Regions from separate parts of the Streptomyces sp. NPDC058257 genome, predicted to be linked through region 3. Evidence: riboswitches for the same ligand, from Rfam matches in the RefSeq annotation. Region 3 holds a riboswitch; each other region holds the start of a gene.
What was found. Region 3 has a riboswitch for thiamine pyrophosphate ahead of thiM (hydroxyethylthiazole kinase). Riboswitches for the same ligand answer to the same signal wherever they lie in the genome.

Region 1 (7,585 bases), on a different contig from region 3:
CTCCATCACGACTGTCTCCGACGCGCTTAACGGCAAGGGGCGGCTCCCGGACGCCACCCGACGCCATGTCCGCGAGGTCGCCGAACGGCTGGGCTATCGCCCTTCCGCGGCGGCCCGAACGCTCCGTACCGGCAAGTCGGGCCTCATCGGCCTGACCGTGACGACCTACGGGGATGAACCTTTCACCTTCACCGAATTCGCGTACTTCGCGGAGATGGCCAGAGCCGCGACCTCGGCCGCGCTGGCCCGCGGCTACGCCCTTGTCATCCTGCCCGCCACCTCCCGGCGCAGCCCGGTCGACGTGTGGTCGAACGTCGCGCTCGACGGCACCGTCGTCGTCGATCCGTCCGACCACGATCCCGTCGTCAGCGAACTCGTGCGCCAAGGCCTTCCCGTCGTGTCCGACGGCCGTCCTGCCAGCTCGCTGCCGGTCACCGCCTGGGTCGACAACGACCACGAAGCGGCGGTCCTGGAGATCCTCGAACACCTCGCGGCGGCCGGAGCCCGCCGTATCGGGCTTCTCACCGGGACCACCACGGACACGTACACCCATCTGTCCACGACCGCCTATCTACGCTGGTGCGAGCGCGTCGGCCAGGACCCGGTCTACGAGTCCTACCCGGCCCACGACCCGTGTGCCGGCGCGGTCGCGGCCGACCGGCTGCTCGCCAGACCCGACCGTCCCGACGCCGTCTACGGCCTCTTCGACCCGAACGGCACCGACCTCCTCGCGGCCGCACGCCGGTACGGCCTGCGCGTCCCGGACGACCTGCTGCTCGTCTGCTGCAGCGAGTCCACCGTCTACGCCACCACCGAACCGCCCATCACCACGCTCTCCCTCAAACCGCGGCGCATCGGCACAGCCGTCGTCCAGTTGCTCATCGACGCCATCGAAGGCCTGGATTCGGGCCGGCCCGTCGAGCAGGTGATACCGACGGAGCTGATCGTGCGCACCTCGTCCGAGCGACGTCCACCGCGTACGACGGTCAGCCCACCCCGCTCACCCGAACCGGGTTGAGCGGGCCGCTCCGCGGGGAGAACCCCCGTCAACCGGGCACTGCCCGGCACTGCCCGGCACTGCCCGGTCGTGGACTGGGGGGAAACCCCTACCCAATTCGGGAGAAAACCTCGGTGAACTGGGGTTCAGCACTGATTCACCACCCCTGGTGCACCACACAGCGCGAGCCGCATTCCTATGATGGGCGGACGACACCGCGGGCCGCTGCGACCAGGCAGTCCGATCTCGGTGCAGATGCGGCGCAATGGTGGTGGAGGGGTCGATGACTCAGGGGGCCGGTCAGGGACCCGATGTGCGGACGGCGACGTTGCGCGACTTCCGCGTTCCGGCGTACGTCCATGAGGCCGGGCCGGTCCAGGGCGGTCCGGCCAGCGGTCCGGCGGGTGCGGTGGTTCCGGGCGCCCCGGTGGAGGTCACCGGAGCGCCGGACGAGGGCTATACCCCCACCCAGCGCGACCTGCCGGTCATCAATCGCGGCGACACCGTGCAAGTGGAGGTGCAGGCCATGCCCGAGCCTCCGCAGGCGCCGACCGACGAACACGGTCCGCTGTTCGTCGTGGGCGATGTGCACGGCTATCTGGACGAGCTGCTCGCGGCCCTCCACGAGCAGGGCCTCATCGACGCCGACGGCGACTGGGCCGCGGGCAACGCGCGCCTGTGGTTCCTCGGCGACTTCACCGACCGCGGGCCGGACGGCATCGGCGTCATCGACCTCGTGATGCGCCTGTCCGCTCAGGCGGCCGCCGCGGGCGGCTACTGCAAGGCCCTGATGGGCAACCACGAGCTGCTCCTGCTCGGCGCGAAGCGCTTCGGCGACACCCCGGTCAACTCGGGCGCGGGCACGGCCACCTTCCAGGCCGCCTGGCTCCTGAACGGCGGCCAGAAGACCGACATGGAGCGCCTGGAGGACCACCATCTGCAGTGGATGGCCCGCCTCGACGCGATCGAGTCGGAGGACGGGCATCTCCTGATGCACTCCGACACGACCGTCTATCTGGATTACGGCGACTCGATCGAAGCCGTGAACGACACGGTCCGCGAAACCCTCACACGCAACGACGCGGACGAGTGCTGGGACCTCTTCAGGAAGTTCACCAAGCGCTTCGCCTTCCGCGACGAGTCGGGCCCCTCCGCCGTACGTGAGCTCCTCGACATGTACGGCGGCCACCGCGTCGTCCATGGCCACAGCCCCATCCCGTATCTGCTCGGCGATGTCGGCTCCGAAGACGACTCGGACGGCGGCGGACCCGTCATCGAGGGGCCGCACATCTACGCAGGCGGACTGGCCATCGCCATGGACGGCGGAGTGACCATGGCCGGAAAACTGCTGGTCTGCCAACTGCCCTTGGATAACTGAGCGTTCACCGGGCAGGTGCACCCCTACACGATCACGTGGGCCGACGGGTCAATTTCTGGAAACCCCCTGTCACCGCGTGCCGTCACGGCTCTACCATCGGCTTATCCGTAGCAGGCTCCCCTCCGTTTCTGCCCGACGGCTCGTAGCCATGCGAGCCCCAAGCCCTACGGAGCATCGGGGGATGCACATGAACAGCGCTCCACAACTGCTCAATGAGGACCGCCCCGAGTACGAGCGAATCCTCAATGAGGCGCTGCGCACCGCACCGAACCGTCCTGATCTCGCCGCAGTGGGCCAGCGGCTCAATCCCGAACAACTGCGCACTATGGCGCTGAACGCCACCGCGCTGATAACTGCCGCTGCCACGACCGAGTACACGCACTATGTGAAGGTCCGCGAAGAACTGCGCGAAAGCGGATCTGCCGCACCACCGATCCGTGAGCGGGGCCCCGAGGGTCCGGCGGAAGCCGGCTCCGGCGGCCTCGGTCTCGCCACCACGATGGGGGAGGTCACCGCCCAGGCTTCAGGGGCTGGGGCCATCGCCGTCGTCGCGGTACTCGCGCCGGTCCTCGCCGGGGCGGCCGCCGCGATCTTCCTGCTCGTCGGCTACATCCTGAAGATGCTCAACCCCGAGCCCGCCTTCGCGGACACCCTGCTCACCGCGGGATGGCTGTTCGGCGCGCTCACCGCCGGGGGCATCCTGGTCGCTGCTGTCGGCCTGCTCCTGACGGCCCTGCGCAACGGCTCCACCTCGCTCCAGGCCGGTTCGTACGGCGAACAGAACGAGGAGGTGGCCCGTGCCAGGGAAGCCTGGGGCGAGGCACTCCTGGAGCACGGCCTCCTGCCGTTCCTGCGGGAGGCCCTGGCGGATCCGGGGACGGCGCACGCGGCTCGTACACCGGCGACGGACCCGGGCGGCCGCATGCCCCACCTCGGCTATCACAGGCCGGGGTTCAGCAGCCCGAGCGGCGGTCAGACGACGGGATCCCGCCCGAGCTTCTCGAGCCCGGACTACTCAAGCCCGGACTTCGGCGGGCCGGATCACAAGCCGGAGTAGTGCATAACGCTGCTTCGGGCGGACGCGATCTCCGCCCGCCCGAAGCACGGCGTGTACGGCAGCACCGCAGCACCGCAGCACCGCAGCACCGCAGCACCGCTGTACCGCAGCACCGCTGCTCAGTCGGCGATCGGCAGATACACGCGGTTTCCGGCTGCCGCGAACTCCTTGGACTTCTGCTCCATGCCCTCCTCGATCTCATCCCGCGTGCCGCCGTGCTCACGCCGGATGTCGTGCGAGATCTTCATGCTGCAGAACTTCGGCCCGCACATCGAGCAGAAGTGCGCCGTCTTCGCGGGCTCCGCGGGCAGCGTCTCGTCGTGGAACTCCCGTGCCGTGACGGGGTCGAGGGCCAGGTTGAACTGGTCCTCCCAGCGGAACTCGAAACGCGCGTCCGAGAGAGCGTCGTCCCAGTCCTGTGCGCCCGGGTGCCCCTTGGCGAGGTCCGCCGCGTGGGCCGCGATCTTGTAGGTGATCACGCCGGTCTTCACGTCGTCGCGGTTGGGCAGGCCCAGGTGCTCCTTGGGCGTGACGTAGCAGAGCATCGCCGTGCCCCACCAGCCGATCATCGCGGCGCCGATGCCGGAGGTGATGTGGTCGTACGCGGGTGCGATGTCGGTGGTCAGCGGGCCGAGCGTGTAGAACGGCGCCTCCTCGCAGATCTCCTGCTGAAGGTCGATGTTCTCCTTGATCTTGTGCATCGGGACGTGGCCCGGGCCCTCGATCATGGTCTGTACGCTATGACGCTTGGCGATCGTGTTGAGTTCCCCGAGCGTGCGCAACTCGGCGAACTGCGCCTCGTCGTTGGCGTCCGCGATCGAGCCGGGGCGCAGACCGTCGCCGAGCGAGTACGTCACGTCGTACGACGCGAGGATCTCGCAGAGCTCCTCGAAGTTCTCGTAGAGAAAGCTCTCCTTGTGGTGCGCGAGACACCAGGCCGCCATGATCGAGCCGCCGCGCGAGACGATGCCGGTCTTGCGATTGGCGGTCAGCGGGACGTACGGAAGGCGCACGCCCGCGTGCACCGTCATGTAGTCCACGCCCTGTTCGGCCTGCTCGATGACCGTGTCCTTGTAGATCTCCCAGGTCAGCGCCTCGGCCTGGCCATCGACCTTCTCCAGGGCCTGGTAGAGCGGCACGGTGCCGATGGGGACGGGGGAGTTGCGCAGGACCCACTCGCGGGTGGTGTGGATGTTGCGCCCGGTGGACAGGTCCATGACCGTGTCGGCGCCCCACTTGGTCGCCCAGGTCATCTTGTCCACCTCCTCCTCGATGGAGGAGGTGACCGCGGAGTTGCCGATGTTGGCGTTGACCTTCACCAGGAACTTCTTGCCGATGATCATCGGCTCGATCTCCGGGTGGTTGACGTTGGCGGGGATGACCGCGCGGCCCGCGGCGACCTCCGCGCGCACGACCTCGGGGTCGAGGTTCTCGCGGATCCCGATGAACTCCATCTCGGGCGTGATCTCGCCCCGGCGGGCGTACGCGAGCTGCGTCACCGCCTGTCCTTCGCGGCCCCGGCGCGGCTGGCGGGGGCGGCCGGGGAAGACCGCGTCGAGGTTCTTCAGGCCGCCGCGCGGCGAGGTGTGCTTGATGCCGTCGTCCTCGGGGCGTGGCGGGCGGCCCGTGTACTCCGCGGTGTCGCCGCGAGCGATGATCCAGTTCTCGCGCAGCGGCGCGAGGCCCCTGCGGACGTCGGTGTCGATGGACTCGTCGGTGTACGGCCCCGAAGTGTCGTACAGGGTCACGGCCTTGCCGTTGGTGAGGTGCACCTGGCGGACCGGCACCCGCAGGTCTGGGCGTGAGCCCTCGACATACGCCTTGTGCCAGCCGATGGACTTCCCGGCCTCGTCGCTCTGGTTCTGCGTCGAGGCAGGCGTGCGTGCGTCCGATGTGGTCATGAGACCTACTCCCTACGCCGGCATTACCCGGTAACAGGTTCGGCGGTCGACGCAGCGAATCCCGTACGGCTCGTGCACTTTTCGTGCCGCTTCGTACGGAGGTCAGCGCCCTCTCAGCCCGGTGCTCCGAGCTCCCGCGATTGCAAAGGTGGCTCCACGCTAGCGCCCTGTCGGGCGCGCTGAACAGAGGGCCTCCTCCGTTCTTGCGATGATCGGGCAGTGACCACCACAGAGCCGCCGTCCCAGCCGCCCGCCCCGAACGTGCCGCCGGACCCGCATGGGCACTCCCACAGCCACGGTCCTGCCGCGCCCGTCTCCAAGCATCTGCGCAAGGTCATCGCCGCCGTGCTGATTCCTTTCGCCACGGCGGTCGTCGTGGGGCTGGCGGTGTTCTGGCCCGGTGGCGCGCCGTCCCATGAGCGCACCGGAGTCGGCTTCGACCGTCAGACCCAGTCGGGCGAGGTCGCGAAGCTTCAGGAGCTGCCCTGCAAGGACGTGAACGCCTCGCAGACCCCGCCCAACGGCGACACCTCCACCGCCGAGGGGCAGTCCGCTGAGTCCCGCGCGAAGGGCGTCTGCAAGAAGGCGACGATCGAGGTGACCAGCGGCAAGGACAGGGGCCGCACCTTCACCGAGATCGTCCAGCCGGACTCACCGCGGCAGTTGCGCCAGGACCAGAAGGTGGTGGTCGCCTATGAGCCCACGGCCCCCGAGGCGCTGCAGTACTCGGTCACCGATGTGAACCGGAAGTTCCCCATGGCGCTGCTCGCCGGGATCTTCGCGCTCGCCGTCGTCGTGGTGGGACGGTTGCGCGGCCTCATGGCCCTCGTCGCACTGGCGTTGAGCTTCCTGGTCCTGACGTTCTTCATCCTGCCCGCGATCCTGCAGGGCTCGAATCCGCTGGTCGTGGCGGTGATCGGGGCCAGCGCCATCATGCTGATCGCGCTCTATCTGTGCCACGGCCTCACGGCGCGTACCTCGGTGGCGGTCCTCGGCACGCTGATCTCTCTGCTCCTCATCGGGCTCCTCGGCTCGCTCTTCATCGGCTGGGCGTCGCTGAGCGGCAACACGGACGACAACACCGGCCTGATCCATGGCCTGTACCCGTCCATCGACATGAGCGGTCTGCTCCTGGCCGGCGTCATCATCGGCTCGCTCGGCGTGCTCGACGATGTGACGGTGACGCAGACGTCCGCGGTCTGGGAACTGCACCAGGCCAACCCCACGATGGGCTGGCGCGGTCTGTACGGCGCGGCCATCCGCATCGGCCGCGATCACATCGCCTCGGTCGTCAACACCCTGGTACTGGCCTACGCGGGCGCCGCGCTGCCCCTGCTGCTGCTCTTCTCGATCGCGCAGAGCAGCGTGGGCACAGTGGCCAACAGCGAACTGGTGGCCGAGGAGATCGTGCGCACCCTGGTCGGTTCGATCGGCCTGGTCGCCTCGGTGCCGGTGACGACCGCGCTCGCGGCCCTGGTGGTCTCGGCCGACCGGTCGACCCCCGCGGGCGGGGCGGGGAGCACGGCGCACCCGGGCACCGCGGGCCGACCGGGAAGCGGGGCCACCCCGGCCGCCAAGCAGCCTCGCGGCGGAAAGGGCCGACGCCGCAAGGCCTGAGCCGCGATGCCTTGAGCCGCCGATATCCTGCGCCGCCGTTACTCTGCACCGCCGATGCCAAGAAATGCACCAAAATGCCGTGCGGATTCGCTCATCGGTTCGCGAGGTCAGCCCGCGCTCTGCTCCTCGGCGAGGATCCGGTCCAGCGCTTCGTCCAGGTGGGTCTCGAAGTCGGCGAGTGCCCGCTCCTGCCCCAGTGGCACCAGCTTGTCCGTGCGGTCCAGGAAGGCGAGCAGCGGCGGGATACCCACCCGGAACAGCGCCTGGTCCGCACCGACCTGAAGCCTGATGAGCACCTCGTCGAGCAGCTCGGAATCGGTGGGCTCGATGTGCACATCACCTTCGCCGCACGCCTCACCCACCCCGTCGACCAGCAACTCACGCCCGAAGGCCCAGGTCACTGGGGCGTCACCGGGAAGGTGGAAGGTCAGCCGGACGGCGTAGGGATCGCCGGTCTCGTAACGCAGCTCCACCGGGATGCGAAACGACAGCTCCTCGGAAACGAGGAAGCTCATCATGACCTCTGCCTGGACCGACTCTCGCATCGCCCGCCTACCCCGTCGCTAAAGCTCGACTGGCCAGGAACCAACTCCCTGACACTCATGGCATCTTGCTTAACGTACACATCAGATCAC
Region 2 (7,585 bases), on a different contig from region 3:
CGAGCTGCATCGCACGACCTACACCGCAGATGACACGGTGGTGGAGTTCGCCATTGGCGTTCATGCGGCCACGCACTTCGCGTGGTCCTACGACTTCAAGGTGCCCGACTCGGCGCAGGAAGAAGGCGACAAGGCGTGATCTCCGTACAGGCGTGGGCCGATGCGCAGGAACTCTGGGACTTCCAGCTGATGGGACACGAGCCCCGGCGATGTTCGGTGGCGATCGGGCTCGGCAGCCACGATCTCGGAGTAGCTGACACCACGGCGGACCTGTATCACCGCGGCCTGGCCCCGCTCATTGTCTTCACCGGGGCCACCAGCCGTACGACGCGTGATGTCATGCCGAAGGGCGAGGCTGAGCACTACCGTGAGCGGGCCTTGGAGCTTGGAGTGCCGGCGGACGCGATCCTCGTAGAGCCGCGGGCCCGGAACACGGGCGAGAACATCACGCTGTCTCGGGCCTTGCTGGAAGAGCACGGTGTGTCCGTTGAATCTGCGCTACTGGTCAGCAAGCCGTACGAAGAGCGTCGGTCCTACGCCACAGCTTGCAAGGTCTGGCCGGACGTGACGTGGGTGAGTGCATCTGCGGCCATGACGCTCGCGGAGTACGTCGACTCGATCCAGGATGCGCGGCTCGTCATCGACATGCTTGTGGGAGCACAGCAGCGGCTCATGCTCTATCCCGAGCAGGGGTTCATGATTAGTCAAGAAGTGCCGCCGTCGATCATTGGGGCGTTCGAACGCCTGCGGGTGGAAGGGTTCACCAGCCGTATTATTCCTGATCGCGCCGCGTGAGCGAACCCGGCGCGCATTGGGATAAGCGCCGGGGTGTTGTCAGCAGGCCTGCGGCATTCAGCTTTCTCTTTGCTCATCCCTAGAGTGGCTTAGAATGGCTGGTATCGTCGACTCTTTCATTTTCTGTGCGATCTGCAACAGGTAATCTATTCCCTTGAACTCGTAAATGCATTCAGTTACGTGACGGCCAAGTGCATTAGTTTCAAAGTAATAATCAACGCCACCGTGTGTAATCCTGGAAGAAATCTGCATGGAGCGAATCGGCGGCCCCTCTCCTTGCGGTATCCTCACGTCGAATCCGTGATTTTCTAGCGCATCGGCGATATGCCCAACATTAGTGCAAATGATCACAATGAGGCGACCGTGCAATAGGTCAAAAATTGCCTTCTTTGGGATCGAGTAAAGGAAGTAGGGAAGGTACTGCTGTGGGCCCCGCGACTCCAATTCCGGCACTGAGGCAATCTCGAGTGAGTTCCGTGAGTCGACTTTAGATTTAGCCAGACCTGACGATGTTAGATCTACGAGGAATTGGGGGTTCTGGATTGCCTCTACCTCGATCTCGCTGCTGTCATAATATGCCACGTAGAGGAATGCTTTGTCCACACTCTCGCTGGCATAGCCATCACGACGCGCGTTCCGGATCACCCGTCTGAGAGTCTTCCAATGGGAGGTGGGAGCGGAGTCGACTATAGTTGTTATGGTCTTTTGACCATCAACAGTCTGAACGGTTCCATCTTTTGCTTCCTGGCGTGAAAGTGCCTTTGCCATACGCTTCGTCTGCCGGGAGATCCTGCGGTCCTCACGGCTTGCCGATGCCGAGAATAGGGCTGGACCCTCACCTAGATTCGTCTCTGCGGACTCTTCGTTAATCTCGGTCGAAAAATCTATTTTGGGGTCATCTTCGGAGGACAGAAAAGTGACTGATACGTCATAGTGCGAAGAGTTTTCACCCTCGCCCTTGCCTAGGTAGCGCGTCTTCATTTCTACTGTGCGGAGTGTCCGCTTTCCCTGTTCGGATCGTACGAAGGTGACGTCTCCAATCCTCAGGCAATCCGTAACATCGTGGATTACAGGGAATCCCCATCCTTCTCCCGCTAGGTAGGATGAGATTCCGATCAGTCCACGACTTCCGTGGTCCTCTTTGCCGATAGGTACGGGGTCGTTTTCACCCAGGGGTCGGATGGCTTTAGAGTCCACTCCCAGGGATAGCCAGGCGAAGGCGTCTCCGAGTCTCCGCGAACTCCACCTGGCGTACTGAAGGCTTTTGAGCTTCGTGGCCTTATCCTTGGAGCGGCGGATTCGTTCCTTTTCTATGCCAATTGACTGCTGGATATCGCGCTGCAGTTTCAGCAAGTCAATCTGAAAGTCCCACAATGTGCCAGCGTTGTATTCAGCGCCGATTAGAAACCTCGCAAGGCATTCAACTCTGTGCAGATAACCTTTGGTTTCATTGTCGGTCTTTTGCTCGTGCGCAGGGGCAGTGGACCTAGGGGGCATAGCTACATTCTGCCGCGAAACCTCCTTCGGTACATCCGACTTAACCCAACTTGTGTGGGTGCCTCCCCCATGCTCGGTAACCAACTCTCGGACGCACCGAAGGGTGCGCTCTTGCTGCTCCGTGAGGCGCTCGCTCATGACGCGTGCCTCTCTGTACGCGCGGAGACGAGGTGGCGCAGCTCCACGCGGGTCGCTGGGGCCCTGCCTGCTTCGGTGGACCAGAACGAGTGCCACATCAGGCGAGTGGAGAGCGGCTGTAGAACGCGGCGCAACCTCGAGGGGTGGGCCGGTTGGGGATCGGCGAGCGCCTCGTATGTGCGGGTCCAGGCGGTCTAGAGCTGGATCAGGTCGTTAGGGAAGAGGGTTGGCGCCATGACGAAGATTAGGCCGCGTGTTCGAATGTCTGCGCTAGTGAGTTGTGCGCTTGATCGCTGCCGCGAGGTGCCATCTAGCGAGTGCCCCCTGACCTGCGTTGAGGCGCTTACGTCGCGGCGTGCAGCATTGCGGGCCCAGCTCTCGACGCACGTCTGAGGGCCGTGGCGGCACGAGGTTCGGACAGGGCGCATGGCTTTCTTCTCGCAGGTCAGCCCGGAAACCGCCGGGCCGTCTGTGGGCCGTCAAAGGGCGGCCCACACCCACCAGTGACGACCAACAACGACCACCACCCATAGCCGGTGACCTGGCCGGGCCCCCTCCGTCTGCGACACTGGAAGAACCATGCCTGTACCCGGAGAACTCACCTTCGTCGCGCCCCGCGGAGCCAAGAAGCCGCCGCGGCATCTCGCCGACCTCACGCCCGCCGAGCGCAAGGAAGCCGTCGCAGCCGTCGGCGAGAAACCGTTTCGCGCCAAGCAGCTCTCGCAGCACTACTTCGCGCGGTACGCGCACGACCCGGAGCAGTGGACCGACATCCCCGCCGGTTCGCGCCAGAAGCTGCAAGAGGCGTTGCTTCCCGAGCTGATGTCCGTGGTCCGGCACATCAGCTGTGACGACGACACCACCCGCAAGACGCTGTGGCGCCTCTTCGACGGGACGCTCGTCGAGTCCGTGCTCATGCGCTATCCGGACCGCGTGACGATGTGCATCTCGTCGCAGGCCGGATGCGGGATGAACTGTCCGTTCTGTGCGACGGGGCAGGCCGGCCTCGACCGGAATCTGTCGACCGCCGAGATCGTGCACCAGATCGTCGACGGGATGCGGGCGCTGCGGGACGGGGAGATTCCCGGCGGGCCCGCCCGGCTCTCCAACATCGTGTTCATGGGGATGGGCGAGCCGCTCGCCAACTACAACCGCGTGACCGGTGCCATTCGTAGGCTCACGGATCCCGAGCCCGACGGCGTCGGCCTCTCGCAGCGTGGGATCACCGTGTCGACGGTCGGCCTGGTGCCCGCCATCCACCGGTTCGCCGACGAGGGCTTCAAGTGCCGCCTCGCCATCTCGCTGCACGCGCCCGACGACGAGCTGCGCGACACCCTCGTCCCCGTCAACACGCGGTGGAACGTGCGCGAGGTGCTGGAGTCCGGGTGGGAGTACGCCGCCAAGTCGGGGCGCCGCCTGTCCATCGAGTACGCGCTGATCCGCGACATCAACGACCAGGCCTGGCGTGGTGACCGTCTCGGGCGGCTGCTCAAGAACAAGCCCGTCCACGTGAACCTGATCCCGCTGAACCCGACGCCGGGTTCGAAGTGGACCGCGTCGCGGCCGGAGGACGAGAAGGCCTTCGTGGACGCCATCGCCGCTCATGGAGTGCCCGTCACGGTGCGTGACACCCGGGGCCAGGAGATCGACGGGGCCTGCGGTCAGCTCGCCGCGTCCGAGCGCTAGCCTGCCGCGCGTTAGTCTGGCCGGAACACAACTTCATAGCCGGAACACATCTTCATATTCCGACAGGGGAGCGCCACAGCGCTGAGAGTGCGGCACCAAGAACAGGTTGGCCGCAGACCCTCTGAACCTTGCCCGGGTCATTCCGGGTAGGAAGTTCGGACATCACTCAAGCTGTTGCGCCCTGCCCGCAGCCTCTTCAAGGCTGTGGGCAGGGCCGCGTCTCTTCCTGGTCACTCCAGGAGGAATCAATTCAGTGAGCACCACCAACGTGAGCACCACCAACGTGAGCACCACCAAAGTGAGCTCCACCAAGAAGGTCACGGTCACCGCTGTCGCGGTCGGCCTCTCGCTCGTCGCGCTCTCCGCGTGCGGCAGCTCGTCCGGCAGCGGCGACGAGGCCGCCGATTCCAAGAGCGTCACGCTGGTCAGCCACGACTCCTTCAATGTCTCCAAGGACGTACTGAAGGCGTTCGAGAAGAGCTCCGGCTACAAGGTCAACGTCCTCAAGGACGGCGACGCGGGTGCCGCCGTGAACAAGGCGATTCTCTCGAAGGACAACCCGCAAGGGGACGTCTTCTTCGGCGTCGACAACACCCTGCTCTCGCGCGCCCTCGACAATGACCTCTTCCAGTCCTACGAGGCCAAGGGGTCGGGGCAGGTCGCCTCGCAGTTCCGTGTCGATCAGGGCAAGCATCGCGTCACGCCCGTCGACAGCGGTGACATCTGCGTCAACTACGACAAGAAGTACTTCGCCGACAAGAAGCTCGCGCCGCCGAAGTCCTTCGCCGACCTGGCCAAGCCCGCGTACAAGAACCTGCTCGTGACCGAGAACGCCGCGACCTCGTCTCCCGGTCTCGGTTTCCTGCTGGGGACGGCCGCCGAGTACGGCGACGGGGAACACGGCTGGGAAAGCTACTGGAAGAAGCTCAAGGCCAACGGCGTCAAGGTCGTCGACGGCTGGGAGCAGGCCTACAACGAGGAGTTCTCCGGGTCCGCCGGGGGCAAGAAGGCGAAGGGCGACCGGCCGCTCGTCGTCTCGTACGCCTCGTCGCCGCCCGTCGAGGTGCTCTACGCGAAGCCGCAGCCCAAGCAGGCGCCGACCGGCGTCGCGACCGGCACCTGCTTCCGGCAGGTCGAGTACGCGGGCCTGCTCAGCAACGCCAAGAACGAGAAGGGCGGCAAGGCGCTGCTCGACTTCCTGATCAGTGACAAGTTCCAGGGCGACATGCCGTTGAACATGTTCGTGAATCCGGTGCGGAAGAACGCCGAGCTGCCCGAGCTGTTCGTCAAACACGGGGTCAAGGTCGACGATCCGGAGACCATGGACCCGAAGAAGATCGCCGACAACCGCGAGCAGTGGGTCAAGTCGTGGACCTCGCTCGTACTGAAGTAAAGAGCCCGGCCCGCAAGAGGGCCGGACGCGGGGGCGCGGCTCGGCTCGGTCTGATGGCCGTGCCCGTCGCGTTCTTCGCGCTCTTCTTCGCCTATCCGGTCGCCGCGATCGTCGCGCGTGGCCTGAAGGTCGGCGGGGAGTGGCAGTTCGGACGGATCGTCGAGGTCATCGGGCAGTCCGACGTGCGGCACGTGCTGTGGTTCACCACCTGGCAGGCGCTCGCGTCGACCGCGCTCACGCTGCTCATCGCGCTCCCCGGCGCGTACGTCTTCGCGCGCTTCGAGTTCAGGGGCAAGCAGGTTCTGCGGGCGATCGTCACCGTGCCGTTCGTGCTGCCGACGGTCGTCGTCGGGACCGCGTTCCTCGCGCTGCTCGGCCGGGGCGGTCTGCTCGACGAGATGTGGGGCGTGCGGCTCGACACGACCGTGTGGGCCATTCTGCTCGCGCACGTCTTCTTCAATTACGCCGTCGTCGTACGGACCGTGGGCGGTCTCTGGTCGCAGCTCGACCCGCGTCAGGAGGAGGCCGCGCGGATGCTCGGCGCCTCGCGGTGGATGGCGTGGCGGACGGTGACGCTCCCCGCGCTCGGGCCCGCGGTCGCCGCGGCGTCCCTCATGGTCTTCCTGTTCACGTTCACCTCCTTCGGCGTCGTGCAGATCCTCGGCGGACCCGCGTACTCGACCCTCGAAGTCGAGATCTACCGGCAGACCGCCCAGCTCCTCGACCTGTCGACGGCCGCCGTCCTGACGATCGTGCAGTTCGCGGCGGTCGGCCTGATCCTCGCCGTGCACGCGTGGACGGTGCGCAGGCGGGAGACCGCGCTGAAGCTGGTCGACGCCTCCACGGTCGCGCGGCGGCCACGCGGCCCAGGGCAGTGGACGCTGCTCGCCGGGGTCATGGTCACGATCGCCGTGCTGGTACTGCTGCCGCTCGGCGTGCTGATCGAGCGGTCGCTGAGCGGCCCCGACGGCTACGGCTTCACCTACTACAAGGAGCTGACATCGGCGGAGGGCGGGGCCTTCCTCGTACCGCCGATCGAGGCCGTCTGGAATTCGCTCCAGTACGCGCTCGCCGCCACCGCCATCGCCCTGGTGATCGGCGGGCTCGCGGCGGCGGCGCTCACCCGGAAGGCCGGTCGGCTGGTGCGCGGTTTCGACGCGCTCCTGATGCTGCCGCTCGGGGTCTCCGCGGTGACGGTGGGCTTCGGGTTCCTGATCACGCTGGACAAGCCGCCGCTCGACCTGCGCTCCACGTGGATCCTGGTGCCGCTCGCGCAGGCTCTGGTGGGCGTGCCCTTCGTCGTACGCACCATGCTTCCCGTCCTGCGCGCGGTGGACGGACGTCTGCGCGAGGCGGCGGCCGTCCTCGGGGCGTCGCCGCTGCGGGCGTGGCGGGAGGTCGACCTGCCGATGGTGCGAAGGGCGCTGCTCATCGCCGCCGGGTTCGCCTTCGCGGTGTCCCTGGGGGAGTTCGGCGCGACCGTGTTCATCGCCCGGCCGGACAACCCGACGCTTCCGGTCGCCGTGGCGCGGCTCCTCGGGCGGGCCGGTGAGCTCAACTACGGGCAGGCCATGGCGCTTTCGACGATCTTGATGGTGGTGTGCGCGGTGTCGCTTCTGCTGCTCGAACGGCTCCGTACCGACCGCACGACCGGGGAGTTCTGATGGGTGTGGGCGTGAGCAAGGGTGTGGGCATGGGGCTGTTGACGTTGGCCGATGCGACCGTGCGGTTCGGGGAGCGTGCCGTGCTCGACCGTGTCGGGCTCGCGGTCGACGAGCACGAGATCGTGTGCGTCCTCGGGCCCAGCGGCAGCGGCAAGTCGACCCTGCTGCGTGCGGTCGCCGGGCTCCAGGAGCTCGACGGCGGGAAGATCCTGCTGGATGGGAAGGACCAGCGTGGGGTGCCCGCGCACAAACGTGGGGTCGGCCTGATGTTCCAGGATCATCAGCTGTTCCCGCAGCGCGACGTCGCGGGCAACGTCGCCTTCGGGCTGCGGATGCACGGGGTGTCTAAGGGGGAACAGGCCGATCGGGTGGCCGAGTTGCTCGAACTCGTGGGCCTTCCGGGGGCGCAGCG
Region 3 (7,585 bases):
ATGAAATCGGTGAGTCGCAACATCCCGCGATCTTGTCACAAGCTGCTGCCCTGCCGCCCTGCTGCCCTGTGCCGCCAGAGCAGGCGGCGAGGGTTGTTCTCCGCGGAGCTGGGGCACTGTGTGCCGGGCCCTCTGATCGATGAGCAGCGGCGAGATGCGGACCTCTGCCGTGAGGCCGATGGCTATACGAAGGTGGCGGAGTCGGGGAGCTCGGCGGTGATCGGATCCTCAGCGCCGTTGTCGAGAAGATTCTGCCTCTCGTTGGAGCGGGGCAGCATGGTCGTCTCGTACGAGCGGATGGTGTCCGCGGCGGTGTTGCTGTTCACCACGGCGAGGGCGAGCTCGCTGGCGTGGAGCCTGGCGCGGTTGATGCCGACGCCGACGCCGAGCGGGGCATGAGGCATGTCGCCGTCGCCGAGCAGGGTGACGGTTGGGGCTGTGATCTCAGGTGTGGCGGACCGGCAGGGCGTTGAGGGGGCGGTCGGCGTAAAGACCGATGTTGGCGGTGGTCAGGCGGTGGTCAGGCGGTGGTCAGGCGGTGTAGGGCGGGAAACTACTCGCGGTGCCCCTCCAGGGGGAGTGCACGGATGCCGTCGGTGTGCTGGACGGTGAGGCCGGCATCGGCGTTCCATCCGCGGGGCGTGCTGGATGGTGGGGAGCCGCAGCCGCAGCCGCAGCCGCGGCCGCCGTACGCCGCCTGCCCCGGTTGCTGGATGGCATCGGGTGGGGCGGCCGTGCCTGCGGTGGCGTGCCCCGAGTCGTCGCCGGCCACGCAGCACCCGTGGTGCTACGTGTCACCAGCGAGGTGCCGCCCGGACGAAGCTGCGACGTACCGGCGCCTGTGGCCCACGGCGAGGGTGGCGAGGGCGGCTACCGCGAAGGAGAGCAGGGAAGCGCTCATCCACGGCTGGACGGTGAAGCCCACGGCGCCCTGTAGCCAGGCCCAGAAGTCGGACCAGCCGGCGATGTTCGTCGGTGCGATCAGTTGGTAGGTGGCGAAGCCGAGTGCCCAGGGCAGCAGCATGACCCAGCGGGTGGGGGCCTGTTCGGAGATGTCCCAGGTGCGGTGGCCGCCGAGTACGAAGAAGTCCACGACGAGGACGGCGAACATCGGGATGAAGACCGCGCCGATCAGGTAGAGGAAGCTCGCGAAGCTGTCCATGTTCACCAGGAGTGCCAGGGCGGTGGCCAGGGTGCCGCTGATCAGACACAGGATGCGGCGGTCGGCCCGGGGCAGCAGGTTCTGGGCGGATACGGCGGTGGAGTAGACGTTGGCGAAGGACTGGTCGACCTCGCGCAGGACCAGGACGCCGAAGCAGATCACGCCGACGCTGGTGGCGGTGAAAGGGTCGAAGACCTTGTACGGGTCGGTGCTGTCGAACGCGATCATGGCGAGGGCGGCCACGCCGAGGACCGAGCCCGCGACGCCCGCGAGGGTCTGGCCCACGACCAGGCCGCCGAACGCCGCCTTCTCGCTGCGGGAGTGCCGCGAGTAGTCGGCGACCAACGGCAGCCAGGAGATCGACACGGCGATCACGCTGTCGGTGGCGAACCAGAAGTCCTTCCAGGAGCCGCCCTCCATCGGGATGCCGCGGTCGGCCAGGTCCCAGCCCAGGTAGCAGATGGCGAGGACGACGGCGATGGTGACGTAGCGGCGGATGATGCGCAGGGCGCCGAGCGGACGGAGTGTGAGCGCTGTCGTCACCGCGCCCGCGACGAGCACGTACAGCCAGCCGGGCCCCGGGTCGCCGAAGGTCTGGCGGGCCAGGATCTTCAGGCCGGTGGAGATGACCACCAGCTCGAAGACGGCCCAGCCGACCATCTGCAGCACGTTGAGGATGGTGGGAAGGTAGGACGCCTTCGCGCCGAACAGGCCGCGCAGCAGGACCATCGAGGGCGCGCCGGTGCGGGCCCCGGTGATGGCGGCGAGGCCCAGGGCGACGGTGCCGATCAGGGTGCCGACGACGGACGCGGTGACGGCCGCTGCGAACGACAGGGTCGGACTGCCGGTGCCAAGGGGGTCCAGGACGACCAGCATGCCGCTGAAGCCGAGCAGGCTGACGCCCAGGTTGGCCCAGAAAGTGCCTTGGTCCATGCCGCTCAGGACCTTGGGCGTGGGCTGGTCGAGGGTGAGCGGCGCCTCGTTCGCCGGGGCCGGTCCCGGGGTGGCGGGTTCGGTGGTGGTCGTCACTTCGCCGGCTCCGAGACCTGGGCGGGAACGGTGTCGAAGGGCCAGGACTCCACGCGCCATGCGGCGTCCCAGAACATCCACTCCCAGGTGGACGCGGTGGTGAAGACCGTACGCATCCGTGCGCGGGTGGCCGGGTCGGCCTGGTCCGCAAGCCGGTTGACGATCTGTCGGGCGTGTTCGGTGGCGGCTTCGAACTCCTCGTCGGCGTACGTGCCGATCCAGTCGCCGTAGGGGTGGGCGGCGAGGTCGCCGGCCTGCTCGAGGAGCGCCCGGCCCACCTCGGCGTAGATCCAGAAGCAGGGCAGGACCGCTGCGGCCAGCTCCGGGTAGCCCTGGGTGTGAGCCACGGAGAGCAGATAGGAGGTGTATCCGGTGCCGGTGGGGGAGGGCGTCCAGGCGTCGACGTCGACGACGTTGCTCTCGTGCAGGGAGCTCTCGACGACAACGGCGTCGTGGGCGGACTTCGCGAAGAACGCGATGTCCTGCGGCCGGTCCGCCTTCGCGGCGGCGCCGGCCAGCGCGCGGGCGTAGCCGCGCAGGTAGTGGGCGTCCTGGGCCAGGTAGTAGACGAACTTCTCCCGGTCCAGGGTGCCGTCGCCGAGGCCGGTGACGAACGGCAGCTTGTCGATGGCCGCACGTATCTCGGCCGTGGCCGTCCACAGCTCGTCGCAGAATGTCGTGGTCATGGGGCTCAGCTCCAGTACTCGTGGAAGTGGTGGACGGGTCCGTGGCCGCGGCCGATATGCAGGGTGTCGGCCGCGCGCAGGGCCCCGGTCAGGTACTCCTTCGCGGCGCGGACAGCGGTGTGCCAGTCGTCGTGCTGCGGGCGGAGGGCGGCGATCGCGGCGGAGAGGGTGCAGCCGGTGCCATGGGTGTTGCGCGTGTTCACGCGAGGCGCGGACAGCTCGGTGACGCCCGCGGCACAGGCGTCTGTGGCGTGAGTAGCGTCGACGAGGATGTCCACGGATTCTGCGTCGTGTGTGTGGTGGCCGCCCTTGAGGAGGACGCGCCTGGCGCCGGTTTCGAGGAGTGCGCGGGCCTGCTCGATGGCTTCTGCGCGGTTCTCTGCGGCGGCGGTGCCGAGGAGGTCACCGGCCTCGGGGAGGTTGGGGGTGATGAGGTCGGCGAGAGGCAGGAGACGGTCGCGCAACACCGTCACCGCATCGGCCTCGAGAAGGCGGTGGCCGCTGGTCGAGACCATGACGGGGTCGAGGACGACGCACCGGGGGCGGTGCCGCTCCAGGGCGTCCGCGACGGCTGCGGCGATGGCGGCATCGGCCAGCATTCCGATCTTGACGGCGTCCACCGGGACGTCGGCGAACAGAGTGTCGAGCTGCTCGGTGACGAACGCCGGGGGGACGGCATGGATGCCGGTGACGCCCTGGGTGTTCTGTGCGGTCAGAGCGGTCAGAACCGCTGTTCCGTAGGCGCCGTTGGCGGAGAACGCCTTCAAGTCGGCCTGGATCCCGGCGCCGCCGGAGGGGTCGCTGGCGGCGATGCTGAGGGCGATGGGCGGGCTGGTCACGCGGGGATCTCCTGTCGCAGAGTGCGAACGAGGGAACGGGCCGCGGTCTCGGGGTCGGGCTGTCCGCAGACCGCGCTGACGACAGCGATCCCGGCCGCGCCACTTCCCATGACCGCGGCGGCCTCGGTCACGCCGATCCCGCCGATGGCCACGCAGGGCAGCGGGCTCTCCCGGACGATCCGGGCCAGGCCGCGCACACCGAGCGGGGCGTCCGCGTCTGGCTTGGTGGACTGCGGGAACACCGGACCGACACCGAGGTGGTCGACGGTGTCCGGCACGTGCGCCAGCTGCTCGGGGCGGCTGACGGACAGGCCGACGTACGCATGGGGACCGAGCTGGCGCCGGGCGGTCGCGGGGGAGACGTCCCGCTGCCCGAGGTGGACGCCGTCCGCGTCCAACCAGACCGCCACGTCCAGGCGGTCGTTGACGATCAAGGGGACGCCGGTGTCCGCGAGTTCGGCCTGGATCGCCCGGCCGAGCGAGAACAGCGTGCGGGCGTCCGCGTCCGGATCTCGCAACTGGACGGCGGTGACGCCGCCCTTGACGGCCGCTGCAACGGTGGCGGCGACACCGCGGTGGCCGCAGAGCCTGGTGTCGGTCACGAGATACAGGGACAGATCGAGAGGAGGTCGCATGGGTTGCTCCTTGGGGGTCTCCCGGCCGGGGAAAGCCGTGGGAAACGCATCGGGAGGTACGGGCAAAGTCAGGCCCTGAAGTGCGGGGACCTTGAGTTGGTCACAGGGGCGAGAGCGGGGGACAGGACAGCCGGACTCGGTGTTGGGGGCGCCGCCCCAGGGCGGGCGGGGGCCTGTGCAGCGGGTGGCGTCCGGGCCACCGCTCACGCAGGACCCCGCGGTACGCGCATGCTCAGCGCAGGTTGAGAGCCTCGGCGAGACGCTCAGGGCTGAGCTCGTACAGCGCGTCGATCAGGGCGACCGCGAACGTGCCGGGCCCCGCGGAGCAGGTGGCGGCGTCCTCCGCGGCCACGGTGAGCAGGCCGGTCGCGGCAGTGGCGGCAAGCAGCGCGTCGCCGGTGACGGCTGTGCAGGCGGCCACCAGGGCGCCGAGTGAGCAGCCCGTTCCCGTCACCAGAGCCAGCAGCGGGTGCCCGTTGGCCAGGCGCACCACTCTCGTCCCGTCCGTGAGAACGTCCTGCGGACCGCTCACCGCGACCGCGCAGCCGTAGCGCCGGGCCAGCGCGTCGGCCGCGGCCAGCGCCGCCTCGGGGGCGTCAGTGCTGTCCACGCCGTGCCCGCCCGTGCCGCCGTCCAGTGCCAGGATCTCGGAAGCATTACCGCGAACGACCGCTGGGGGTGCGCTCTCAAGGAGTTCGCGGGCGAGCTCGGTGCGCCAGGGCAGCGGGCCGACCGCCACCGGGTCGAGCACCCACGGCCGCCCGGCCCCGGCCGCTTCTGTGACCGCGACGCGCATCGCCGCCGCCGTCACGGAGGTCACCGTTCCCAGGTTGACCAGGACACCCCCGGCCGCCCGGGCCAGCGTTCCGGCCTCCTCCGCGCTGTGCACCATCGCGGGGGCAGCCCCCGCCGCGAGCAGCACGTTCGCGGTGAACTGCGACACCACGACGTTGGTCAGGCAGTGCACAAGGGGTGCGGAGGTCCGCAGGGACGCGATCACATCCGCCACGGCATCACGGGAAACAGCAGTGCCGTGCTGGGCAGGTACGGAGGCAGTATCCATCGTCAACACCCTTCCTACGCCGGCATTACCCGGTCCAGGTTCATGCGGTCGGCGGAAAGGGGAGCAAGTCCCGTCCGCCCTCTCAGCCCGGCTACTCCCGAGCTCCCGCGGTGGTCGCTACGCAATGTACCTCCTTCAGGAACGGGAGTTCGCACTCGGGTACCTCACGAAACGACACGGATCTGTCGGGGCGGCCTGACCATCGCCCGGATGGCTCTCTGGGCGACTCCGGGCGATGGCCAGACCGCCGCTGCTGGACTCAGGCGGGAGGCGCGGCGTGGGGCTCAAGGCGGTAGCCGTGTCCGCGCAGGGTGGAGATTCGCGGTAGCGCCGCGGGGAGCGGGGACGCACCGGCCGCGTCGGAGAGGCGGCGGCGCAAGGCGGCCATCGTGACGTCGAGGGTCTTGGTGGAGCCGAACCAGTTCTCGTCCCAGACCTCGGCCATCAGCACCTCGCGGGACACTGCCTCTCCCATGTGCCGGGCGAGCATGGCGAGCAGCTCGAACTCCTTGGGCCTGAGCGGGACTTCTCGGTCGTGGAGGATGCACCGGCGCGCGGTGACGTCGACGATCAGGTCGCCGAGCGAGATCGGCTCCTGTGCCGGGGAGGCGATCGTACGGCGGCGCAGGTGGGCGCGGAGCCGGGCCAGCAGAACCGTCAGGCTGAAGGGTTTGACGAGGTAGTCGTCGGCTCCGGCATCGAGTCCGGCGATGACGTCGATGTCGTCCGTACGGGCGGTGAGGATGATGATCAGCAGGTCGGGGCAGCGGGCTCGCAGAGTGCGGGCGATGTCGAGGCCGTCCATGTCGGGCAGGCCGAGGTCCAGGAGCAGCACGTCGTACAGGGTCTGCGCGGACTCGGTGAAGGCGGCAGCGCCGGTCCGGCTCCACGTCGGGGTGTATCCGTTGCTGCGCAGCCCCGTTTCGAGATGGCGGCCGATGGTGTCGTCGTCCTCGACGACGAGGACGCTATAGCGGCTGCGGTCCGGTGTGGCGGGCGTTCGCATGCTGGGCAGCGTAGAGCCGGGCGGGGCGTTCACAGATCCCGGAGTTCCTCGACGGCGGGTCGAGCGGCGCGTCGCACTCCGTTCAGCGCGGCGGCCAGTACGGCCGCGGTCGCGGCGAACACGGTGAGAGCCAGATAGGCGCCCGGGACGGCGAGGGCGGCGGGCGGCGGGTCGAATACGCCCGTCAGAACCTTGACGAGCATCTCGGAGAGGGCCCAGCCGATGAGCGTGCCACCGGCCAGGCCGCCCGCGGTCAGCAGGATCGCCTCGGTCAGGACCATCCCGCGCAACTGCCGTCGTGTCGCGCCGAGCACGGTGGCGATGGCGAACGTGCGGCGGCGTTCGGCGAGGCCGAGCGCGAGGACAAGGCCACCGGCTCCGGCGGCCAGGAGCACCGCGAAGGCCAGCTCGATACGGGTGAGGCCCGCCAGGTCGATGGAGGTCAGGCTGGTGCCGACGGTGCCGCGGGTCTGCGTGAGGTCGGTGACAGTGGCACTGGTGCCGAGCTGCGCCCGCAGGCGCGCGGCGATCTGCTTCTGGTGGGCGCCGCCGGTGTCCACCAGGAACGAGCCGACCGCGTCACTGCCGGTGGCCCGGGCCACGTAGGAGGAGTTGGCGACGAAGAAGCTGTCCTTCGGCGCGGTCGGGAACTCCTTGGCGACGCCCACGTAGTGGAAGGGCACCGTGCGCAGCGCCTTCGTGCGAGCGTCCTGGATGCGCAGGTTGACCCTGTCACCGGGAGAGAGCTGGAAGTCGGTGACGGTCTCCGCGCTGACCAGCAGTGCGTCGGGCTGCTTCGCGAGCTTGCGCATGAGGGTGCCCGCGCTGCCTCCGGAGAAGTAGGCGTCCTGAAGGGAGGTGGCCGAGGCGACCGTGTCAGGGCGTACGCCGTAGAGGTCCTGGAGGTCGGAGCCGACGTAGGCGAACCGGTGCTGGAGCGGCTCGACATGACGTACGCCGGAGACCTTGAGGGAGGCGGCCGCGCTGGGTGGCGTCTGTGCTCCGGGCGGTTCGGTGACGGTGACGTCGGCGCCGTTGGTGAGCCGCGCGTCGACTTCGGCCTGCTGCTTGTACGTCGCGTTGAAGGTGGCCGTGGAGATCGCGAAGGACACCGCGAGCGCCAGCAGTACCACCGAGCGGGCCAGCGGCCGCCTGCGCCGGGAGA
Region 4 (7,585 bases), on a different contig from region 3:
GCAGGGACTCCACGGACTTCTCGACGGTCGCCTCGGTGTGCGAGCCGAAGTTGATGAGATAGGGCGCGTGCACGTACGCGGGAATCCGCTCGGCCGCGCAGGCGGCGCGGAACTCCTCGTCCTCCTTCGGGTTGCCGGGCCCGGTGGCCCAGCCGCGAGGGTTGGTCACGAAGACCTGGACGGCCTCGGCACCCAGCTCACGGGCGTACGAAAGCCCTGCGGAGGCAAGGCCGCCGGCCACGGGGACATGGCCGCCGACGGGATTGCGGGACGGGGTGCTGGGGGAGTTCTCGCTGCTCACCCGCTCCAGGGTGGCACGGGTACGCGCGAGACCTTTCCCCGGCCGGGACTAACGGACCTTGATGGTGATCGTCGAGCCCTTGGGGGCGTCGTCGCCGCCCTCCACCGACTGCCCCTTGACCGTGTCCCCGAAGAGGTTCAGGAAACCGCGGTCCTCGTCGACCTCGAAGCCCGCGTCCTCGAGCTTCTGCGTGGCGTCGTCGACGCTCATGCCCTCGACGTCCGGCACCTCGATCATCTCGGGGCCCTTGGAGAGCGTCAGCGTGACCGTGTCGCCCTCGGCGAGCTGCTTCTCGCCCTCCCTGGGCGACTGGTCGACGACGGTGCCCTTGTCCTCTTCGGAGTGCACCCGCTTCGTCGCGATCTTGACCTTGAGGCCCGCGTCCTGAAGATCGAGGGTCGCGTCCGCCTGGGAGTCGCCCGTCACGTCGGGGACGTCGATCGCCTCACCCTTGCTGACGACCATCGCGATGGCGGAGCCCGCCTTGCGCTTGCTGCCCGAATCCGGGTCCGTGCTGATCACGGAGCCCTTGCGGACGTCGTCGCTGAAGGCCTTGGTCGTCATCCCGGGAGCCAGTCCGGCGTCCTTGAGCTTGCTCCTCGCCTCGTCCAGGGCAGTGCCCTTGAGGCTGGGGACCTTCACGATCTCGGGACCCATCGAGACGGTCAGCGTCACCCGGCCGTTGTCACGGATGCGCTCGCCCGCCTTGGGGTCGGTCGCCATGACCGTGCCGCGCTTGTCGGTGTCGCTGTAGGCGCGCTTGACGTCCTTCACGTCGAGCCCGGCCTCGTCGAGGCGCTTCTTGGCCGCGGGTTCGGTCTTCGCCAGGAGCGGCGGGACCTTCGTGAACTGGCCGGAATTGATGTACCAGACGCCCGCGCCGAGACCCAGGGCGAGAAGGACGGCGGCGACGATCGCGAGGACCCCGCGGCGCGGGCTGGCGCGCCGCCTGCGATCGGGGGCCGCCGGTGGAGCGGGGGGCGGCGTCGCCAGGATGCTCGTGCGGTTGAGCTGGTCCTGTGGGTCCCGCTGGTCCTGGACGCCGTCCATGGGGAGCGGAAGCTGCACGGGCCGCACCGAGCGCGGGAGCACGTTGGTGCGGTCGTCGCTGTTGTCGCGCGGTTCGTGCTCCGCCGTGCGCGCCTGCGGCGGCACCGCGTCGAGCTGATCCAGGGAGAGCGCGGCCCGCGCCTGCCTGGCCTGCCCGAGGAGCGCCACCGCGTCGTGCGGGCGGACCTCGGGGTTGCGGGCGGTGGCGGAGGCCACCAGCTCGTCGAGCTCGACGGCCAGGCCCGGAACGACCGCCGACGGGGGCGGCACGTCCTCGTGGAGGTGTTGGTAGAGAACCTGGGCGGGCGACTCACCGGAGTGCGGCTTGGCGCCGGTCAGCATTTCGTAGAGCACGACCCCGCACGCGTACACGTCCACACGCGTGTCGGCCGTGCCGTGCTCTATCTGCTCGGGGGCGAGATAGGAGACCGTCCCCAGGATCGTGCCCGTCGTGTTCGTGACGGTGTCCACCGCGCGCACGAGTCCGAAGTCAGCGACCTTGACCCGGCCGTCATCCCCTATGAGGACGTTCTCCGGCTTCATGTCGCGGTGCACGAACCCGGCGCGGTGGGCCGCGCCGAGCGCGGCGAGGACCGGCTCCAGGATGTCGAGGGCCGCGCGCGGCTGCAGGGCGCCGCGCTCGCGGAGCACGTCGCGCAGGGTGCATCCCGCGATGTACTCCATGGCCAGATAGACGTACGCGCCGTCGGCGCCCTGGTCGTACACCCCCACCACGTTCGGGTGGGAGAGCCGGGCGATCGACTTGGCCTCGCGGATGAAGCGGTCGACGAACGAGACGTCGGCGGCCAGCGTCGGGTGCATCACCTTGAGCGCGAGCACGCGGTCGAGGCGGGTGTCCACGGCCCGGTAGACCGTGGCCATCCCGCCGACCGCGATCCGCCCGTCCACGCGATAGCGGCCGTCGAGCACCTGCCCGACCATGGGGTCTCCCCGGCCGAAGGCTGGGGAAGGGTCCTGAAGGGTCGTGTCCACGAAGGGAGTCTACGAGCCACCGCTGACACCCTTGCCCGCCCGGGCATGCTCGGGCCTCGACTGCAGCCGACCTGTAACAGGCGGGCGGTCCCTCAGAACGCGGGCCGCTCCGGATCGAGCCGGGCCATCCCCTGCGCGGGCGACGACGCCTCGGCGAAGTGCCGACGTGGAATCCGCCCGGCCCGGTACGCGAGCCGCCCCGCCTCGACCCCGTGCCGCATGCCCTCGGCCATCAGGACCGGCTCCTGAGCGCGTGTAACGGCGGAGGCGAGCATCACACCCGCGCACCCCAGCTCCATCGCGAGCGCCGCGTCGGACGCCGTTCCCGCCCCCGCGTCCAGAATCACCGGCACGCCCGCGCGCTCGACGATGAGCTGGAAGTTGTGCGGGTTGCGGATGCCGAGCCCGGAGCCGATGGGCGAGCCGAGAGGCATGATCGCCGCGCAGCCCACGTCCTCCAGCTTCCGGGCGAGGACCGGGTCGTCGTTCGTGTACGGAAGGACCGTGAAGCCGTCGTCGACCAGGGTCTCCGCGGCGTCGATGAGCTCGATCGGGTCGGGGAGCAGCGTGCGCTCGTCCGCGATGACCTCCAGCTTGACCAGGTCGGTGCCGAGCGCCTCCCGCGCGAGCCGGGCGGTCAGGACGGCCTCGCCCGCGGTGAAGCAGCCCGCCGTGTTCGGCAGGACACGGATGCCGAGCCGGTCGAGGACGGAGAGCACCGAGCCCTGCACACCGGGGTCGAGGCGGCGCATCGCGACCGTCGTCAGCTCCGTTCCGGAGGCGACGAGGGAGCGTTCGAGGATGTCCAGGCTCGGCGCACCGCCCGTACCCATGATCAGGCGTGAGGAAAGAGTGAGCCCGCCGATGACGAAGGGGTCGTCTGCCATGCCGGTTCAGCCTCCTTGGACGGCGGTGAGGACCTCGACGCGGTCCCCGTCGGTGAGGGGGGTGGTGGACCACCGCGCGCGCGGGACGACGGTTTCGTTGAGCGCGGCGGCGATCCCGGACGGAGCTCTGGTGAGCGTGGCGACGAGCGCTTCGAGCGTGGTGCCCGCGGCCACGTCGCGTGCTTCTCCGTTGACGGATACGGCTGTAACGGCTGAGAGAGTCATGCGGGCTGCTCCATGAAGCGCTGCGTGAGGGAGGCGCCGACGAAGCGCAGCGGGGTGAACCCCCGCGCCTCGTCGGGCAGTTCACCGGTGGTCAGGGCGTGCGCGAGGACCTCGCCGGTGACGGGGGTCAGAAGCACGCCGTTGCGGTAGTGCCCTGTGGCCAGCTGGAGGCCGGGGAGCGCGGTCGGGCCGAGCAGCGGCGCGTTGTCGGGCGAGCCGGGGCGCAGGCCCGCGCGGGTCTCGGTCAGCGGCAGTTCCGTGATGCCAGGTACGAGCTCGTGGGCGTCCCGGAGCAGCTCGTACACGCCGCCCGCGGTGACCGTCGTGTCCCAGCCGAGCTCCTCGCTGGTAGCGCCGACGACGAGCTCGCCGTTCTCGCGCGGCACCAGGTAGACGTGGCTGCCGCGCACGACGGCGCGCACGGTACGGCTCAGGAACGGCGCGTACCGCTCCGGCACCGTGAGCCGCAGGACCTGCCCCTTCACGGGACGCACGGGCGGCAGCACGCCCTCCGGGACACCTGCGAGCCGCCCGCTGAGGCTGCCCGCGGCGAGCACGGTCTGCCCGGCCTCCAGGGCGGTGCCGTCGGCGAGGACGACACCGGTGGCCCGGTCGCCTGCGACCGTGAGGCGCTCCGCCCACGCACGGTGGAAGATCACGCCCGCCCGCTCGCAGGCCACGAGCAGTGCCGCGGCGAGCCTGCGCGGGTCGATCTGATGGTCGCCGTCGACGCGAAGGCCGCCGCGGACCCCCGGTGCGAGCATCGGTTCGAGGCGGCGGCACTCCCGCCCGCTCAGCCACTCCGACGTGAGCCCCGACCGCTCCTGGAGTGCGTGCAGCTCACGCAGGTGGGCGCGGTCGTCGGAGTCGAGGGCGACGGCGAGCGTGCCGCACGCGCGGTAGCCGACATCGCGGCCGCTCGCCTCCGCCAACTCCGCCGCGAACTCCGGATAGCGCCGCGCGGAGGCCAGATTCAGCCCGAGCAGCGTCTGCTCGCCGTAGTGCAGCTCGGTGACGGCGGCCAGCATGCCCGCGGCGACCTGCGCCGCGCCGCCGCCCGGTTCGGGGTCCACGACCGCGGTGGACAGGCCGCGCTGCGCCGCCCGCCAGGCCGTGACCAGGCCGATGATGCCGCCCCCGATGACGACGACATCGGTCGTCTCGTGGGGTGATGTATGTGGATGCATGGGCGTCCAGCCCCTCCCTTCGCCGGCATGACCCGGATCAGGTTCGTACGGTCGGAGGCCGTCCCAGCCTCCCTCTCAGCCCGGTACGTCCGGGCTCCCGCGAGTGCTCTGCATCCGCCACCCTAGTCCCTGGTCTCCGTGGGCAGTAGGGGAGCTGTCCGGGTATGCGCCGTGACGGTGTGTCATAGATCTCCTCGTAGCGCTCTGCGGGGTGCGTCACCCGCCGCCCTAGAGTGATCGGGTGAGCGAGCGCCAGAGGCAGGACAAGCGGCACGTCGTCATCGTGGGCGCGGGGATGGCCGGGGTGCAGACCGCCGTCGCCCTGCGCGAGCAGGGGTTCGCCGGTGCGGTCACCCTGATCGGCGCGGAACCCCACCGGCCGTACGACAGGCCGCCGCTGTCCAAGGCCGTGCTGCTCGGCAAGGCGGAGGGCTCCGCCTTCGACATCGACTTCGAGGCGCTCGGCATCGAGCTGAGCCTGGGCCACGAGGTCACGGGCGTGCGCCCGGCGGACCGCGAACTGGACACCGCGTCGGGCCCGGCGCCCTACGACACCCTGGTCATCGCCACCGGCGCCGAGCCGATCCTGCTGCCCGGCACTGCCCAAGTCCCCGGAGTCCACCTGCTGCGCACCCTCGACGACGCCGAGCGGCTGCGGCCCGTGCTCGCCGAACAGCACCGTGTCGTGGTCATCGGCGCGGGCTGGATCGGCGCCGAGTTCGCGACCGCGGCGCGCGACGCGGGCTGCTCCGTCACCGTCGTCGAAGCCGCCGAGCGACCGCTCGCCGGGGCCCTGCCCGCGGCTGTCGCGGCGCCGATGACGTCCTGGTACGCCGACTCCGGGGCCGAACTGCGCACCCACGCGCGCGTGGACCGCGTCGAGCCCGGCAGCGTCCTCCTCGCCGACGGCACCCGGCTGCCCGCGGACGCGGTCGTCGTCGGCATCGGCGCGCGCCCCGCCACCGGCTGGCTCGCGGACTCCGGCATCACCCTGGGCGCCCACCGGGAGATCGTCGCCGACGATCACCTGCGGACGTCGGAACCCGATGTGTACGCGGTCGGCGACTGCTCCTCCTTCCCTTCGGGAAGGTATGGCGAGCGGCTTCTCGTCCACCACTGGGACAACGCCCTCCAGGGCCCGCGCACGGTGGCCGCGAACATCATCGGCGAGACCCCTTCGGCGTACGACCCCGTCCCGTACTTCTGGTCCGAGCAGTTCGGCCGCTTCGTCCAGTTCGCGGGGCACCACGCGTCGGCCGACGAGCTGGTGTGGCGCGGTGACCCGTCGGGTGCGGCCTGGACCGTGTGCTGGCTCCGTCGGGGCGCCCTGGTGGCCGTCCTCGCGGTGGGCCGCCCGCGGGACCTCGCGCAGGGCCGCAAGCTGATCGAGGCGGCTGCCCGGCTCTCCCCGGAGCTGGCGTCGGACCCCGCGGTACCGCTGAAGAAGGCAGTGCTGCCGTAGCCGGGTGCCCCGCCGCCCGGCCGCTGTCGGTGGCCGGAGATACGCTTGTCCCCGTGACCGAGATTGACGCAAAGACTGATGCTCTCGTCCCCGAGTGGCTGCACCTCCCCGACATCGCAGAAATGCTCGACGTCGAGGTGACGCGTGTGCGCCAGCTGGTCAAGGAGGGCCAGCTGATCGCCGTACGCCGTGGTGAGAACCGCGCGCTCGCGGTGCCTGCCGCCTTCATCGACGGCGACAAGATCGTCAAGGGCCTCACCGGCACCTTGACGCTCCTGCGGGACGACGGCTTCTCCGACGAAGAGATGCTGGAGTGGCTCTTCACTCCCGACCCGACCCTGCCCGGCACCCCCGCGCAGGCCCTGAGTGAGAATCGCGGCACGGAGGTGAAGCGTCGCGCCCAGGCGCTCGCCGTCTGACCGACCGACACGGAAAACCGTCGCGTACGGGCCGCGTGTCCCCCGGAGACCCGGGGCACGCGGCCCGTAGGCCACCGACGACCGGGGGGACCTCTTCATGGCCACCAAGCCTGCCCGCGAGCAGCTCGCCGACGCCCGCCTCTACCTCTGCGTGGACGCCCGCAAGCGCCAGGGCGACCTCCCGGAGTTCCTCGACGCCGTCCTCGGCGGCGGTGTCGACATCGTGCAGCTGCGGGACAAGGGCATGGAGGCGGCCGAGGAGCTCGAACACCTCCAGGTCTTCGCCGACGCCGCCCGCCGGCACGGCAAGCTCCTCGCGGTGAACGACCGCGCGGACGTCGCGCACGCCATCGGCGCCGACGTCCTGCACCTGGGCCAGGGCGACCTGCCCGTGCCCGCGGCCCGCCGCGTTCTGGGCGACGACGTTCTCATCGGCCGTTCCACGCACGCCGACGCCGAGGCCGCCGCGGCGGCGACCCAGGACGGCGTGGACTACTTCTGCACGGGACCCTGCTGGCCGACCCCGACCAAGCCCGGCCGGCACGCCCCCGGCCTCGACCTGGTCCGGTACACGGCCTCACTCGGCACGGACCGCCCGTGGTTCGCCATCGGCGGTATCGACGCGGGCAACCTGGACGAGGTGCTCGAAGCGGGCGCCCGCCGTGTCGTCGTCGTGCGGGCCATCACCGAGGCGGACGATCCGGCCGCCGCCGCGGCCGACTTCGCCAAGCGGTTGCGTTCGGCCTGATCGTCGATCTTCAGCCATCCTTCGGGTCGGCTGTCCGCAGGTTGGACGGAGATTGGCCGGTAGCGGCACCCCGTCGCTAACCTGCCCGTATGGCCCTAGGCACTGCTTCCACCAGATCTGATCGCGCACGCACCGTGCGTGACATGCTCGCGACCGGCGAGACGACGTACTCGTTCGAGTTCTCGGCGCCGAAGACCGAGAAGGGCGAGCGGAACCTGTGGAACGCGCTGCGCCGGGTCGAGGCGGTGGCTCCCAGCTTCGTCTCCGTGACGTACGGAGCGGGCGGCTCGACGCGTGCGGGCACGGTCAGGGA

Region 1: it holds a riboswitch for thiamine pyrophosphate, as region 3 does, so the genes downstream of both, thiC (phosphomethylpyrimidine synthase ThiC) here and thiM (hydroxyethylthiazole kinase) in region 3, are expected to answer to the same signal.
Region 2: it holds a riboswitch for thiamine pyrophosphate, as region 3 does, so the genes downstream of both, ACFVXC_RS25175 (thiamine ABC transporter substrate binding subunit) here and thiM (hydroxyethylthiazole kinase) in region 3, are expected to answer to the same signal.
Region 4: it holds a riboswitch for thiamine pyrophosphate, as region 3 does, so the genes downstream of both, thiO (glycine oxidase ThiO) here and thiM (hydroxyethylthiazole kinase) in region 3, are expected to answer to the same signal.

Annotation. Positions count from the first base shown of each region.
Region 1 covers NZ_JBHVXJ010000002.1:674,298-681,882, reverse strand. Annotated here, with positions in the region: gene ACFVXC_RS08535 (LacI family DNA-binding transcriptional regulator) at 1-1,018, shown strand, start outside; gene ACFVXC_RS08530 (metallophosphoesterase) at 1,266-2,375, shown strand; gene ACFVXC_RS08525 (hypothetical protein) at 2,557-3,432, shown strand; gene thiC (phosphomethylpyrimidine synthase ThiC) at 3,552-5,333, opposite strand; TPP riboswitch at 5,326-5,481, opposite strand; gene ACFVXC_RS08515 (YibE/F family protein) at 5,553-6,950, shown strand; gene ACFVXC_RS08510 (SsgA family sporulation/cell division regulator) at 7,058-7,495, opposite strand.
Region 2 covers NZ_JBHVXJ010000011.1:84,606-92,190, reverse strand. Annotated here, with positions in the region: partial or broken gene ACFVXC_RS25195 (UTRA domain-containing protein) at 1-139, shown strand, start outside; gene ACFVXC_RS25190 (YdcF family protein) at 136-795, shown strand; gene ACFVXC_RS25185 (hypothetical protein) at 853-2,430, opposite strand; gene rlmN (23S rRNA (adenine(2503)-C(2))-methyltransferase RlmN) at 3,010-4,116, shown strand; TPP riboswitch at 4,171-4,287, shown strand; gene ACFVXC_RS25175 (thiamine ABC transporter substrate binding subunit) at 4,415-5,509, shown strand; gene ACFVXC_RS25170 (ABC transporter permease) at 5,485-7,173, shown strand; gene ACFVXC_RS25165 (ABC transporter ATP-binding protein) at 7,203-7,585, shown strand, end outside.
Region 3 covers NZ_JBHVXJ010000006.1:280,163-287,747, forward strand. Annotated here, with positions in the region: gene ACFVXC_RS17975 (VOC family protein) at 1-23, opposite strand, end outside; gene ACFVXC_RS17980 (hypothetical protein) at 183-404, opposite strand; gene ACFVXC_RS17985 (hypothetical protein) at 554-772, opposite strand; gene ACFVXC_RS17990 (purine-cytosine permease family protein) at 788-2,191, opposite strand; gene tenA (thiaminase II) at 2,188-2,877, opposite strand; gene thiD (bifunctional hydroxymethylpyrimidine kinase/phosphomethylpyrimidine kinase) at 2,883-3,716, opposite strand; gene thiE (thiamine phosphate synthase) at 3,713-4,351, opposite strand; gene thiM (hydroxyethylthiazole kinase) at 4,584-5,360, opposite strand; TPP riboswitch at 5,408-5,533, opposite strand; gene ACFVXC_RS18015 (response regulator transcription factor) at 5,674-6,420, opposite strand; gene ACFVXC_RS18020 (FtsX-like permease family protein) at 6,450-7,585, opposite strand, start outside.
Region 4 covers NZ_JBHVXJ010000012.1:218,788-226,372, forward strand. Annotated here, with positions in the region: gene ACFVXC_RS27280 (deoxyribonuclease IV) at 1-301, opposite strand, end outside; gene pknB (Stk1 family PASTA domain-containing Ser/Thr kinase) at 350-2,344, opposite strand; gene ACFVXC_RS27290 (thiazole synthase) at 2,437-3,231, opposite strand; gene thiS (sulfur carrier protein ThiS) at 3,238-3,456, opposite strand; gene thiO (glycine oxidase ThiO) at 3,453-4,643, opposite strand; TPP riboswitch at 4,641-4,754, opposite strand; gene ACFVXC_RS27305 (NAD(P)/FAD-dependent oxidoreductase) at 4,939-6,105, shown strand; gene ACFVXC_RS27310 (Rv2175c family DNA-binding protein) at 6,159-6,524, shown strand; gene thiE (thiamine phosphate synthase) at 6,622-7,272, shown strand; gene metF (methylenetetrahydrofolate reductase [NAD(P)H]) at 7,362-7,585, shown strand, end outside.